One region of the Kitasatospora sp. NPDC058190 genome, then DNA from elsewhere that is predicted to be linked to it. Evidence: predicted binding sites of a transcription regulator. Region 1 holds the regulator's gene; the other holds the start of a gene.
What was found. The regulator HrcA, encoded in region 1, represses chaperone genes, less so after heat shock. The targets are predictions, from matches to a motif close to TTNGCACTCNGNNNNNCNGAGTGCNAA.
Positions count from the first base shown of each region.

Region 2: a site for HrcA is predicted at 3,428-3,454, ahead of groL (chaperonin GroEL). Genes of this name have one in related genera too.

Region 1 is NZ_JBHVVI010000053.1:14,709-21,443, forward strand. It holds gene ACFVWU_RS23585 (DUF3097 domain-containing protein) at 1-219, opposite strand, end outside; gene ACFVWU_RS23590 (hypothetical protein) at 244-828, opposite strand; gene htpX (zinc metalloprotease HtpX) at 852-1,772, opposite strand; gene hrcA (heat-inducible transcriptional repressor HrcA) at 2,045-3,079, shown strand; gene dnaJ (molecular chaperone DnaJ) at 3,151-4,290, shown strand; gene ACFVWU_RS23610 (16S rRNA (uracil(1498)-N(3))-methyltransferase) at 4,369-5,118, shown strand; gene ACFVWU_RS23615 (S41 family peptidase) at 5,201-6,735, shown strand, end outside.
Region 2 is NZ_JBHVVI010000016.1:6,532-13,266, reverse strand. It holds gene ACFVWU_RS10100 (hypothetical protein) at 1-144, opposite strand, end outside; gene ACFVWU_RS10095 (PadR family transcriptional regulator) at 141-494, opposite strand; gene ACFVWU_RS10090 (hypothetical protein) at 559-1,197, shown strand; gene ACFVWU_RS10085 (hypothetical protein) at 1,194-1,544, opposite strand; gene groL (chaperonin GroEL) at 1,649-3,271, opposite strand; gene ACFVWU_RS10075 (cold-shock protein) at 3,620-3,823, opposite strand; gene ACFVWU_RS10070 (MoaD/ThiS family protein) at 4,375-4,653, opposite strand; gene thrC (threonine synthase) at 4,682-5,989, opposite strand; SAM riboswitch class I at 6,007-6,139, opposite strand; gene ACFVWU_RS10060 (glucosyl-3-phosphoglycerate synthase) at 6,284-6,735, shown strand, end outside.

The DNA.
Region 1 (6,735 bases):
GAAGCCGCGCGGGACCAGGGGGAAGACCCGGTGCTTGCCGAAACGGTCCTCCAGGGTGACGGTGACCCCCTCGGCGGTCTTCTCGCAGCGCACCACCGCCCCGCAGAAGCCGGTGGCGGCCTCCTCGACCACCAGGTCCCGCTCGGCGGGCACCTCGGGCGCCGGCTGCTGCTTCTTCCACGGCGGAGTGAGGTCGGGCCCGTACTGGTGGCTGCGCATGGAGGCGACTATACGGACGGACCGTCAGAGCCCCGGCGCGCCCCAGACCGGGAACCAGCGGCTCAGGTCCTTCTCCAGCCGCAGGTCGTTCCCCAGCATCGCGTTGACCTGCAGCTCCAGCGGGCTGTTGCGCCGCTCCCCGCCACCGGGCATCGGGGCGAAGGGGTAGAAGCTGCCGCGCTTGTAGAGGTAGACGAGGGCCAGCGACTGCCCCTCGCCGTTCCGGAAGCAGACCAGCGAGCAGAGCAGCTGCGGCCCGAAGCCGTTCGCCTCCAGCTCGCTGTTGACCGCGTGCAGGTCGTTCACCAGCTCCGGCAGCTCCCCGGGCTGGTGCCGGGCGAGCAGCCAGGAGTAGCCGTAGCCGTCCTTGGAGGCCTCCACCGGTACGCCGCCGCGCTCGGTGTCGGCGTCCAGCAGCGCCCGGACCTGCTGCTCGACCTGGACGAAGGCCGCGCCCTCGACGGCCGCGAAGCAGACCGAGCCGAGCCCGGTGGGGAGGAACCCGGCCCCGGCCTCCAGGGTGAGCGCGGCGGACGGCACGCCGAACAGCTGGTCGAGGTCGGGCTTGACGGGCTTGCTGCGGCCGAACAGGGCGTCCAGGAATCCCACGGTGGTCCTTTCCTCAACGGGAATCAGCGGCCGAGCTGCTCGGAGATCTTCGCCAGCTGCGCCAGCCGCTTCTCCAGCGTCGGGTGGGTGGAGAGCAGCTGGGAGGCGGTCTCCCGGGCGCTCAGCGCGGGGGCGAAGTAGAAGGCGTTGTACGGCTGCGACTTGCGCAGGTCCTCGGTGGGGATGGCCGCGATCTGCCCGGTCACCTTGGTCAGGGCCGAGGCCAGGGCACTGGGCCGACCCGTGAGCTGGGCGGCGGCCCGGTCGGCGGCCAGCTCGCGGTAGCGGGAGAGCAGCCGGGTGAGCAGGAAGCTGATCGCGTAGACGACCATCGACACCAGGGGGATGACCAGCGCCGCGATGGCCGTGTTCTGGTCGTTGTTGTTGCGCCCGCCGCCCATGAACCCGCCGTACATGGCGATCCGGGTCATCGCCCCGGCGAGCACGCCGAGGAAGCCGGCGATGGTCATCACCGCGACGTCCCGGTGGGCGACGTGCGACAGCTCGTGCGCCAGGACGCCTTCCAGCTCCTCGGGTTCGAGCCGGCGCAGCAGGCCGGTGGTGACGCAGACCACGGCGTTCTGCGGGTTGCGGCCGGTGGCGAAGGCGTTCGGCATGTCGTTGTCGGCGACCGCCACACGGGGCTTGGGCATGTCGGCCAGGGCGCAGAGCCGGTCGATGGTGCCGTGCAGCTGCGGGTACTGCTCCTCGGTCACCTGGTGGGCGCCCATCGCCCGTTCGGTGATCTTGTCGCTGAACCAGAACTGGGCCACGAACAGCCCGCCGGAGATCAGCACGATCAGCGGCCAGGCCCCGCGCAGCAGCGCGATCAGCAGGCCCGTGAAACCGACGTACAGCAGCCCGATCACGAACATCGTCGCGACCATGCGGCTGGTCAGGCCGCGATCGGGCGCGAAACGGGTGTGCTGGCCCGAGCTCGACATCTCTTGCTCCTCCGTTCGCCGTCGCTTTCGATGCTGCCACCCGGACGGCCCCAGGGCACCACCCCCGCGCCGCGAGTTGCGGCGGAAGGGGCCGTGCCCCGGGACTGCGGGCAGGATCACTCCGGCCGGGCCGTTCCTGGGACAGGACCCGGGCCTTACACTGGCAGGTACGGTTTTGGCACTCGTGTGCGCAGAGTGCCAGGGTCGGGGTCCTCCAGGAGCGGCCCGCAGCATCACAGACGGACAACGTGCGAAGACGGAGGTGCGTGCCCATGGCCGGTGAGGTCCGCCAGCTGGACGAGCGCAAGCTCGCCGTTCTGCGTGCCATCGTCCAGGACTACGTGGGCACCGAGGAGCCGGTCGGCTCCAAGGCCCTGGTGGAACGGCACAACCTCGGAGTCTCCCCGGCGACCGTGCGCAACGACATGGCGGCGCTGGAGGAGGAGGGCTACATCCACCAGCCGCACACCAGTGCCGGGCGCATCCCCACCGACAAGGGCTACCGGCTGTTCGTCGACAAGCTCGCCGAGATCAAGCCGATGAGCGCCCCGGAGCGCCGGGCGATCCGGCACTTCCTGGACGGCGCCGTCGACCTGGACGACGTGGTCGCCCGCACGGTGCGGCTGCTCGCCCAGCTGACCCGGCAGGTCGCCGTGGTGCAGTACCCCTCGCTGACCCGCTCCACCGTCCGGCACATCGAGCTGGTGGCGCTGGCCCCGGCGAAGGTGATGCTGGTCCTGATCACCAACACCGGCCGGGTCGAGCAGCGGATGGTCGACTGCCCGGGCACGGTCGGTGAGACGGTCCTGGCGGACCTGCGGGCGCGGATCAACGTCCGGGCCGCCGGCCAGCGGCTGCCGGACGTCCCGGGGCTGCTGGAGGAACTGCCGGCCACGTTCGAGCAGATCGACCGGCCGACGGTCAGTACGGTCCTGGCGACGCTGTTCGAGGCGCTGGCCGAGCAGAACGAGGAGCGGATCATGCTGGCCGGCACGGCCAACCTGACGCGTTTCGGCCACGACTTCCCGCTCACCATCCAGCCGGTGCTGGAGGCCCTGGAGGAGCAGGTCGTCCTGCTCCGCCTCCTGGGTGAGACCGGGGACGCCGGGATGACGGTCCGGATCGGGCGCGAGATTGCGTACGAAGGGCTGAATTCCACCTCGGTGGTGTCGGTCGGCTACGGTTCGGGCGACGAGAGCGTGGCCAAACTCGGTGTGATCGGTCCGACCCGGATGGACTACCCGGGCACAATGGGGGCGGTGCGGGCGGTGGCACGGTACGTGGGTCAGATCCTGGCCGAGTCGTAGCAAGCAACCACCGTCAGAACTGACGGTGGTGTCCAGTCGCACTACTACAGGCGGAACAAGCGGAGCATTTGGTGGCCACGGACTACTACGCGGTACTCGGCGTCCGACGGGATGCGGGGCAGGACGAGATCAAGAAGGCGTTCCGGCGCCTGGCACGCGAACTGCACCCGGACGTCAACCCGGACCCGAAGACGCAGGAGCGGTTCAAGGAGATCAACGCCGCTTACGAGGTGCTCTCCGATCCGCAGAAGCGCCAGGTCTACGACCTCGGCGGCGACCCGCTCTCACCGGGCGGCGGCGGCGCGGGCGGCTTCGGCGCCGGCGCGGCGGGCTTCGGCTTCTCCGACATCATGGACGCCTTCTTCGGCGCCGCGGCCGGCCAGCGCGGCCCGCGCTCGCGCACCCGCCGCGGCCAGGACGCCATGATCCGGCTGGAGATCACCCTGGAGGAGGCCGCCTTCGGCACCACCAAGGAACTCCAGGTCGACACCGCCGTCACCTGCACCACCTGCAACGGCGAGGGCGCGGCCCCCGGCACCTCCGCGCAGACCTGCGACATGTGCCGCGGCAAGGGTGAGGTCTCCCAGGTCACCCGCTCCTTCCTGGGGCAGGTCATGACCTCCCGCCCCTGCCCGCAGTGCCAGGGCTTCGGCACCGTCGTGCCGACCCCGTGCCCCGAGTGCGCCGGCGACGGCCGGGTCCGCGCCCGCCGCACCCTGACCGTCAAGATCCCGGCCGGTGTCGACAACGGCACCCGGATCCAGCTGGCCGGCGAGGGCGAGGTCGGCCCCGGCGGCGGCCCGGCCGGCGACCTGTACGTCGAGATCGCCGAGACCACCCACAGCGTCTTCCAGCGGCGCGGGGACGACCTGCACTGCACCGTCACCATCCCGATGACGGCCGCCGCGCTCGGCACCCAGGTGCCGCTGCAGACCCTGGACGGGCTGGAGGAGGTCGACATCCGGCCCGGCACCCAGTCCGGCCAGTCGATCCCGCTGCACGGCCGGGGCATCACCCACCTGCGCGGGGGCGGCCGGGGCGACCTGATAGTGCACGTCGAGGTGCAGACGCCCACCAAGCTCGACGCCGAGCAGGAGGAGCTGCTGCGCCGGCTCGCCATACTGCGCGGCGAGGAGCGCCCGTCCGGCCAGTTCGCGCCGGGCCAGCAGGGCCTGTTCTCGCGCCTGAAGGACGCCTTCAACGGCCGGTAGTCGTCCGGGAAGGGGTGCCGGGGGCAGCTCCCCGGCACCTCTTTCGCGTTTCCGTTCCATTCCTGGAGGTTCCCTCTCATGACCGCGCCCGTCTTCGTCGTCGAGACCGAGCGGATCGCCGCCGCCGCGCCCGGGGCGCTGGTGCGCCTGGACGGGGCGGAGGGGCGGCACGCGGCGGCGGTGAAGCGGCTGACGGCCGGTGAGGCGGTGACCCTGGCGGACGGGCTGGGGCTCGGGGCGGACGGGACGGTCGCCGAGGTGTTCGGCAAGGACGCGATCGACGTCACGGTGACCGCCGTGCGCCGGGAGCCGGAGCCGGCGCCGCGGATCGTCGTCGTCCAGGCGCTGCCCAAGGGCGACCGCGGCGAGCTGGCCGTGGAGACCATGACCGAGGTCGGCGTGGACGTGGTGGTCCCCTGGGCGGCCTCGCGCTGCATCACCCAGTGGAAGGGCGAGCGCGGAGCCAAGGCGCTCGCCAAGTGGCGGGCCACCGCCCGGGAGGCGGGCAAGCAGTCCCGCCGGCTGCGCTTCCCCGAGGTGCGCGAGGCGATGACCACCCGGCAGCTGACCCCGCTGCTGGCGCAGGCCGCCTTCGCCGCCGTGCTGCACGAGGAGGGCGCCGAGCCGCTGGCGCACGCCGCGCTGCCCGCCGGCGGGGACATCGTGCTGGTGGTCGGCCCGGAGGGCGGGATCTCCCCGGAGGAGCTGGCCGCCTTCGCCGAGGCGGGCGCGAAGCCGTACCGGCTGGGCCCGTCGGTGCTGCGCACCTCCACCGCCGGGGTGGCCGCCGGGGCGCTGCTGCTGGGGCGCACCGGCCGCTGGTCGTAGGGCTTCCCGCGCTACCCGTGCGCCCGCCGGGAGTCTCGGGAAAACGGAGCGGCTCGTACCCGTGCCTGCTTACGCTGACCGGGTGACGGACTCCCTGAGCACCTCCGCGGGCGCCTATCTGCGCCATCCCCATCTGCACGGTGACCTGGTCACCTTCGTCGCCGAGGACGACGTCTGGCTGGCCCCGCTGGACGGCGGGCGGGCCTGGCGGCTGACGGCCGATCACCTGCCGGTGCACCACCCCCGGTTCTCGCCGGACGGGCGGCACATCGCCTTCTCCTCCACCCGGGACGGCGCCCCCGAGGTGCACGTGGTGCCGGTGGACGGCGGTCCGTCCCGGCGGCTGACGTACTGGGGCAACGCCGAGACCCGGGTGCAGGGCTGGACCGCCGACGGGCGTCCGATCGCCACCACCGGCGCGGGCGAGTCCGGCGTGCGGCGCTGCTGGGCGCACGCGGTGCCGCTGGACGGCGGTGAGCCGGTGCGGCTGCCGTACGGGCCGGTCGGCGGGCTCGCCTTCGAGCCGGACGGGGACCGCGTGCTGCTGGTCACCGTCAACAACCGCGAGCCGGCCTGGTGGAAGCGCTACCGAGGTGGCCGGGCCGGCAAGTTGTGGCTCGGGCAGGACGAATTCAGGCGCGTGCACGAGGAGTTGGACGGGCAGCTCGACTCCCCGCTGTGGGTGGCCGGCTCCCCGCACGGCAGTCGGATCGCCTTCCTGTCCGACCACGAGGGCGTCGGCGAGCTGTGGTCCAGCCGCCCGGACGGCTCCGACCTGCGCCGCCACACCGGTGACCCGGACGGCTTCTACGCCCGCAACGCCACCACCGACGGCACCAGGGTCGTCCTCCACCGGGCCGGCGACCTCTGGCTGCTGGACGACCTGGACACCGCCGAGCCGCGCCGCCTGGACATCCGGCTGGCCGGCCCGCGCACCGGCCGCCGCCCCCGCCCGGTGCACACCGCGCACTGGCTGGAGTCCGTCTCCCCCGACCGCACCGGTCGGGCCGGCGCGGTGGTGGTGCGCGGCAGCGTGCACTGGCTGACCCACCGGGAGGGCCCGGCCCGGGTGCTGGACGAGACCCCGGGCGTGCGCGCGCGGCTGGCCCGGGTGGTGCCGGGCGAGGACGGCGGCCAGGGCGTGCTGTGGGTGTCCGACGCGGAGGGCGAGGACGCCTTGGAGTACGCCCCCGCCGTCCACGGCGCCGAGCGGCGCCGGCTGGCCGCCGGGCAGCTCGGCCGGGTCAACTCGCTGGTGGTCTCCCCGGACGGCAAGCAGGCCGCGCTCGGCGTGCACGACGGCCGGGTGCTGCTGGTGGCGCTGGCCGACGGCGCCGTGCACGAGCTGGAGCGCAGCACCGACGGCGAGGTCGGCGGGCTGGCGTTCAGCCCGGACTCGGCCTGGCTGGCCTGGTCCCGCCCGGTGCACCGGATGGGCCCGTACTCGCTGCGCCAGATCGTGCTGGCGGACCTGGCCACCCGCACCGTCAGCGAGGTCACCCAGCAGCGGTTCGTCGACACCTCGCCCGCCTTCACCGCGGACGGCCGCTACCTGGCCTTCCTGTCGGTGCGCGACTTCGACCCGGTCTACGACGCGCACGCCTTCGACCTGTCCTT
Region 2 (6,735 bases), on a different contig from region 1:
GAAGAGCTCCCGGACCTTGGCGAACCTGCCCGCCTCCGCCGTGGTGTCGGCGAAGACGACGGCTAGCTCGTCGCCGCGCTCGCGGCGGTAGCGGCCCGGGTAGAGCGCCAGCGCGGTCCGTACGGCAACAGTCGATTCATTCATGCGAAGGCCCCCCTGACCCTCGGACGGACAACGGCGACGGAGAGTCGGCGCTCGGCCTCGGTGGCCACGGCCCGCAGCCGCTCGGCCTCGGTGGCCAGCGCGCCCCGACCGGCGTCGGTCAGCGCGTAGGTGCGCCGGGCGCGGCCGTCCACGACCTCCTCGGCGGCGACCTCGATCAGGCCCTGGCCCAGCAGCCGGTCGAGCGCGCCGTAGAGCGTGCCGGTGCGCATCGTGACCCGGCCGTCCGAGATCGCGGCGATTTCCTGGATGAGCGCGTAGCCGTGCCTCGGGGCGTCGGCCAGCGCGGTGAGCAGAAGCAGCGTCGGCTCCTGCATGGAGCGTTCTGTCATGCGTCTATATATATCGCTGACCGGCATATACCGTCCACCCGAACCAGCCGACAGAATGAGCCGCATGCCCACCGCGACCGAGGACCTGCTCCCCGCCTGGACCGCCCTGCTGCACCACTGCGGCGCCGGCGACGACCCCGAACCGTACGGACGGGAGCTGCTGCGCCGCTGGTCGGAGCCGCAGCGCCGCTACCACACCCCCGAGCACCTGCGCGCGGTCCTACGGCACGTCGACGAGCTCGCCGGGCACGCCGCCGACCCGGACGCCGTCCGGCTCGCCGCCTGGTTCCACGACGCCGTCTACCGGCCCGACCGCACCGAGAACGAGGAGCGCAGCGCCGCCCTGGCCGTCCGCGCGCTGACCGCCGCCGGCCTGCCCGCCGGGCGGGTCGCCGAGGTCGAACGGCTCGTCCTGCTCACCGTCACCCACGACCCCTCCCCGGGCGACCGCGACGGCGAGGTGCTCTGCGACGCGGACCTCGCCGTCCTCGGCGGCTCCCCCGAGGCGTACGCGGCGTACGCGGCCGCCGTCCGGGCGGAGTACGACTTCGTCCCGGAGCCGGACTTCCGCGCGGGCCGGGCCGCCGTGCTGCGCCAACTCCTCGCGCTCCCGGCGCTCTACCGCACCCCCGTCGCCCGCGAGCGCTTCACCGCGGCCGCCCGCACCAACCTGACGGCCGAGCTCAAGCGGCTGGAGAACTAGACCAGTTCCCCCACCGGCGCCACCACCGAGCCGTGCTTGCCGCACACCCAGTGCGGCTCCGGCCCCAACTCCGGCTCCACGCTCAGCGCGTGCGGGTCCCCGTCGGCCGCGCAGGCGGTGCACAGCGGCCACCGCCCGTACGCCTCCAGTAGCGCGTCCTGGACGTCCTGGGCGACCAGCCCGAGCACGTACTCGGTGCCGTCCGGCCACTGCTCCAGCCACCAGCGGCGGTGCGTGACGGCCTGCTCCACCAGCGAGACGACGGCGGCGTCCGCCACGTCGCGCGCGGTGAGGTCGGCCAGGATCAGTGCCCGCGCGTTGTGCAGGGCGGTCTCGATGTCAGCCATCCGTCCATTCTCCGTCGATGCGCGAAAACGCCGCGTGGGCGGCCCCCCGAAGGGAGCCGCCCACGCGGACGAGGAATCAACCGATCCGATCGAAGCGATCAGGATCAGAAGTCCATGTCACCGCCCGGCATGCCGCCGCCGGCGGCCGCGGCGGCCTTCTCCGGCTTGTCGGCGATGACGGCCTCGGTGGTGAGGAACAGCGCCGCGATGGAGGCGGCGTTCTGCAGCGCGGAGCGGGTGACCTTGGCCGGGTCGATGATGCCCGCGGCGACCAGGTCGACGTACTCGTTGGTGGCGGCGTTCAGGCCGTGACCGGCGGGGAGGTTGCGCACCTTCTCCACCACGACGCCACCCTCCAGGCCGGCGTTGGTCGCGATCTGCTTGATCGGGGCCTCCAGCGCGACCTTGACGATGTTGGCACCGGTGGCCTCGTCGCCGTCCAGCTCCAGCTTGTCGAAGGCGACACCGGCCTGCAGCAGGGCGACGCCACCACCGGCGACGATGCCCTCCTCGACGGCGGCCTTGGCGTTGCGGACGGCGTCCTCGATGCGGTGCTTGCGCTCCTTGAGCTCCACCTCGGTGGCCGCGCCGGCCTTGATGACGGCCACGCCGCCGGCCAGCTTGGCGAGGCGCTCCTGGAGCTTCTCGCGGTCGTAGTCCGAGTCGCTGTTCTCGATCTCGGCACGGATCTGGTTCACGCGACCGGCGACCTGCTCGCTGTCGCCGCCACCGTCGACGATGGTGGTCTCGTCCTTGGTGATGACCACCTTGCGGGCGGTGCCCAGCAGGTCGATGCCGGCGTTCTCCAGCTTGAGGCCGACCTCCTCGGAGATCACGGTGCCGCCGGTGAGGATGGCGATGTCGCCGAGCATGGCCTTGCGGCGGTCGCCGAAGCCCGGGGCCTTGACGGCGACGGACTTGAAGGTGCCGCGGATCTTGTTCACGACCAGGGTCGACAGGGCCTCGCCCTCGACGTCCTCGGCGATGATGACGAGCGGCTTGCCGCTCTGCATGACCTTCTCCAGCAGCGGGAGCAGGTCCTTGACCGAGCCGATCTTGGAGTTGGCGATGAGGATGTACGGGTCCTCGAAGGTCGCCTCCATGCGCTCCAGGTCGGTGGCGAAGTAGGCGGAGATGTAGCCCTTGTCGAAGCGCATGCCCTCGGTGAGCTCGAGCTCCAGACCGAAGGTGTTGCTCTCCTCGACGGTGATGACGCCTTCCTTGCCGACCTTGTCCATGGCCTCGGCGATGAGCTCGCCGATCTGGGTGTCAGCGGCGGAGATGGAGGCGGTGGAGGCGATCTGCTCCTTGGTCTCCACGTCCTTGGCCTGGGCCAGCAGCTGGTCCGAGACGGCGGCGACGGCCTTCTCGATGCCGCGCTTCAGGGCCATCGGGTTGGCGCCGGCGGCGACATTGCGCAGACCCTCGCGAACCAGGGCCTGGGCCAGCACGGTGGCGGTGGTGGTGCCGTCACCCGCGACGTCGTCCGTCTTCTTGGCGACCTCCTTGACGAGCTCCGCACCGATCTTCTCGTACGGGTCCTCGAGCTCGATCTCCTTGGCGATGGAGACACCGTCGTTGGTGATCGTGGGGGCGCCCCACTTCTTCTCCAGCACGACGTTGCGACCCTTGGGGCCGAGCGTGACCTTCACTGCGTCGGCGAGCTGGTTCATGCCACGCTCAAGGCCGCGGCGAGCTTCCTCATCAAAGGCGATGATCTTGGCCATCTGAAGTGGTCCTCCGGGACACGGTCGACTGCTCGGACCAAGGGGTGCCCGCGACGGACGGCCCTGGTGTGCGGGGGTCCATTCCCCTACCGCTCCCGGGGGCCTCACCGACCCGGTCCGCTGTCACTCTCACGCTGTGAGTGCTAACGCCAATGATTAGCACTCCGGGTGGTCGAGTGCAAGCCCAATCGGCAACCCGCGAGCCGCCGTCGAGCCCCGTCCGCGAGCGCGGACGAGGACGCGAACGGGAACGCGAACGGGCCCGCACGACGCGTGTCGTGCGGGCCCGTCGAGAAGCAGGAGGTCCACCAGCGGTGGGCCGCGCCGAGCTCCTGGAGTCGGAAGGGGTCAGACCGCCGCGCGAACCATGTCCGCCTGCGGGCCCTTCTGTCCCTGAGAGATCTCGAACTCGACCCGCTGGCCCTCCTCGAGGGTGCGGTAGCCGTCCATCTGGATCGCGCTGTAGTGGACGAACACGTCCGCACCACCGTCGACCGCGATGAAGCCGTAGCCCTTCTCCGCGTTGAACCACTTGACGGTGCCCTGAGCCATTCCGAACTCCCCTAGTGCTGTGCTGGCCCTTCACGTGCCCGCAGGTCGCGGGCCCGGGTCTGGTTGAAGGCCGGCCCGGGGAACCCCCCCTGAGCGCAGCCGTGCACGCCGCAATCCTCCGCACAGAAAGCCGAACGGCTTCCGATGGGCGGTCGATTGCGCCGACCGCCGCTGAATGTATCCGGATCGACGCCCTCTGCAACAGGGCCAGCCGCCAGGAATTCCATAGCCCCGTCAAGAGACAAGGCCGAACAAATCGGGGTGAAATCGGCATTTCCTGCCGGACATAGCGGACGAATTACCCAAAACCCCGCAGGAATTCTGACATCCGCCTGACATGTTTCACGGCCCGGGACGCGAGTCGGTCTCAGCGTCCGGACGACCTCCGGCCAAGCACTGCGCGAGTCGGAAGGGAAGCCCCGTTCCCAGCAGAGCCACACTCTACTCCGACTTGACCCGGAAATATTCCCGCCGAAATGCCAGCGGCCGCCCGCACATACGGAGAGTCGAATTCCGTACGTACGGGCGGCCGGGAAGCGGGACGCGACGGCTCAGCAGCCGCCGGCCACCGCCGGGATGATCGAGACGTTCGCGCCGTCCTTGATCTCGGTCGCCAGGCCCTCGGCGAACCGCACGTCGTCGTCGTTCACGTACACGTTGACGAAGCGGCGCAGCTTCCCGGTGTCGTCCAGGATCCGGGCGGAGATGCCCGCGTGGTTCTGCTCCAGGTCGGCGATGACCTCGGCCAGGCTGGCCCCCTCGGCGGTCACCTCGGCCGCGCCGCCGGTGTAGGTGCGCAGGATGGTGGGGATGCGGACTTTGGCGCTCATGGCTCTCCTAGCGGGGGTGGGGGGTGGTTCAGGCGGACGCGAGACCGGCGGAGCGGAAGGACTCCAGCGTCGGGCGGATGACGGCGGTCATCCCGGCGTCGGAGACGGCGTCCAGCGTCTTCAGGCCGTCGCCGGTGTTGATCGCGACGGTCTCCTTGGCCGGGTCCAGCTGACCGGTCTCGACCAGCTTCTTCAGCACGCCGACGGTCACCCCGCCCGCGGTCTCCGCGAAGATCCCCTCGGTCCGGGCCAGCAGCCGGATCGCCGCCACGACCTCTTCGTCCGTGACGTCCTCGACCGCCCCGCCGGTCCGACGGGCGATGTCCAGCACGTACGGACCGTCCGCCGGGTTGCCGATCGCCAGCGACTTGGCGATGGTGTCCGGCTTGACCGGCTTGATCACGTCCCGGCCCGCCTTGAACGCGGCCGACACCGGCGAGCAGCCCTCGGCCTGGGCGCCGAAGATCCGGTACGGCCGGTCCTCCACCAGGCCGAGCTTGATCAGCTCCTGCAACCCCTTGTCGATCTTCGTCAGCTGCGAGCCCGAGGCGATCGGGATGACGATCTGCTCCGGCAGCCGCCAGCCGAGCTGCTCGCAGATCTCGTAGGCCAGCGTCTTGGAGCCCTCGCCGTAGTACGGACGCAGGTTGACGTTCACGAAACCCCAGCCCTCGCCGGCCGGGTCCCCGATCAGCTCCGAGCAGAAGCGGTTCACGTCGTCGTAGTTGCCCTCGATGCCCACCAGCTCGCCGCCGTACACCCCGGCCATCACGACCTTGCCCTGCTCCAGGTCGTGCGGGATGAAGACACAGGACCGGAACCCGGCCCGGGCCGCCGCCGCGCCCACCGCGCCGGCCAGGTTGCCGGTCGAGGAGCAGGACAGCGTGGTGTACCCGAACGCGCGCGCCGCCTCGATGGCGCAGGCCACCACCCGGTCCTTGAAGGAGTGCGTCGGGTTCCCGGAGTCGTCCTTCACGTGCAGCGGAGCGGTGAACCCGAGCTCCCGGCCCAGGTTGTCCGCCTTCACCAGCGGGGTCCACCCCGGGTTCAGGTTCGGCTTGGACGCCACGTCTGCGGGCACCGGCAGCAGCGGCGCGTAACGCCAGATGGAGGCCGGACCGGCCTCGATCCGCTTGCGCAGCTCCTCGGCCCGCTCGCTCCCGAACTCGTACGCGATCTCCAGCGGCCCGAAGCACTCCAGGCAGGCGAAGCTGGGGCCGAGCGGGAAGCGGGTGCCGCACTCCCGACAGGACAGGGCGGCGGCGGGGCCGAGGTCGACCGGTGGGGGTCCCCCCGGCCGAAGGCTGGGGGAGGGTGCGGCAGTGTCGATAGCCATGATGGCGGAGGCCTCTCTCCTCATCTTCCCCGTGGCGCGGTCGCGCCACGGGCCGGAATTGGCACCTGTCCCGCCGGGGCCTGTGGACAGCCGAGCGAGAAGGTTGCCGGGACGTCAACGGGCCGTTCCCTCAGTCCCTCTGGATGAGCTTGTGAAGTTGTGGTTCAGCGGCGACCCCGGCGTGCGAAGGTCCGACCGCTGTACGAAGACTGTATCCGAAGGCGTCCACCCTGAAAGGGACCGTCCGCCACGCGAGATGGCCCGTTCCACCCGACCTCGCCGAGGAGATTCACCGTGCCCGCCGAACCGACCCCCGCACTCCTCCCGCAGGCGGCGTCCTGGCTGCACCGCCGCTCGTGGAGCGCGGCCGACCGGCCGGTTCACACCCTGCTGGAGGCCAAGCGGCGCACCCGGCAGACCGTCAGCGTCGTCCTCCCCGCACTCGACGAGGAGGCCACCGTCGGCGACATCGTCCGCACCATCCGGCGCGAACTGATGGACCGGCTTCCTCTGGTCGACGAACTGGTCGTACTCGACTCCGGCTCCACCGACGCCACCGCCACCGTCGCCGCCGAGGCCGGCGCCCGGGTGGAACAACGGGACGCCATCCTGCCCCGGCTGCCCGCCGTCCCCGGCAAGGGCGAGGTGCTCTGGCGCTCGTTGCTGGTCACCCGCGGCGACATCGTCTGCTTCGTCGACGCCGACCTGCGCGAGTTCGACCCCGCCTTCGTCTCCGGCATCCTCGG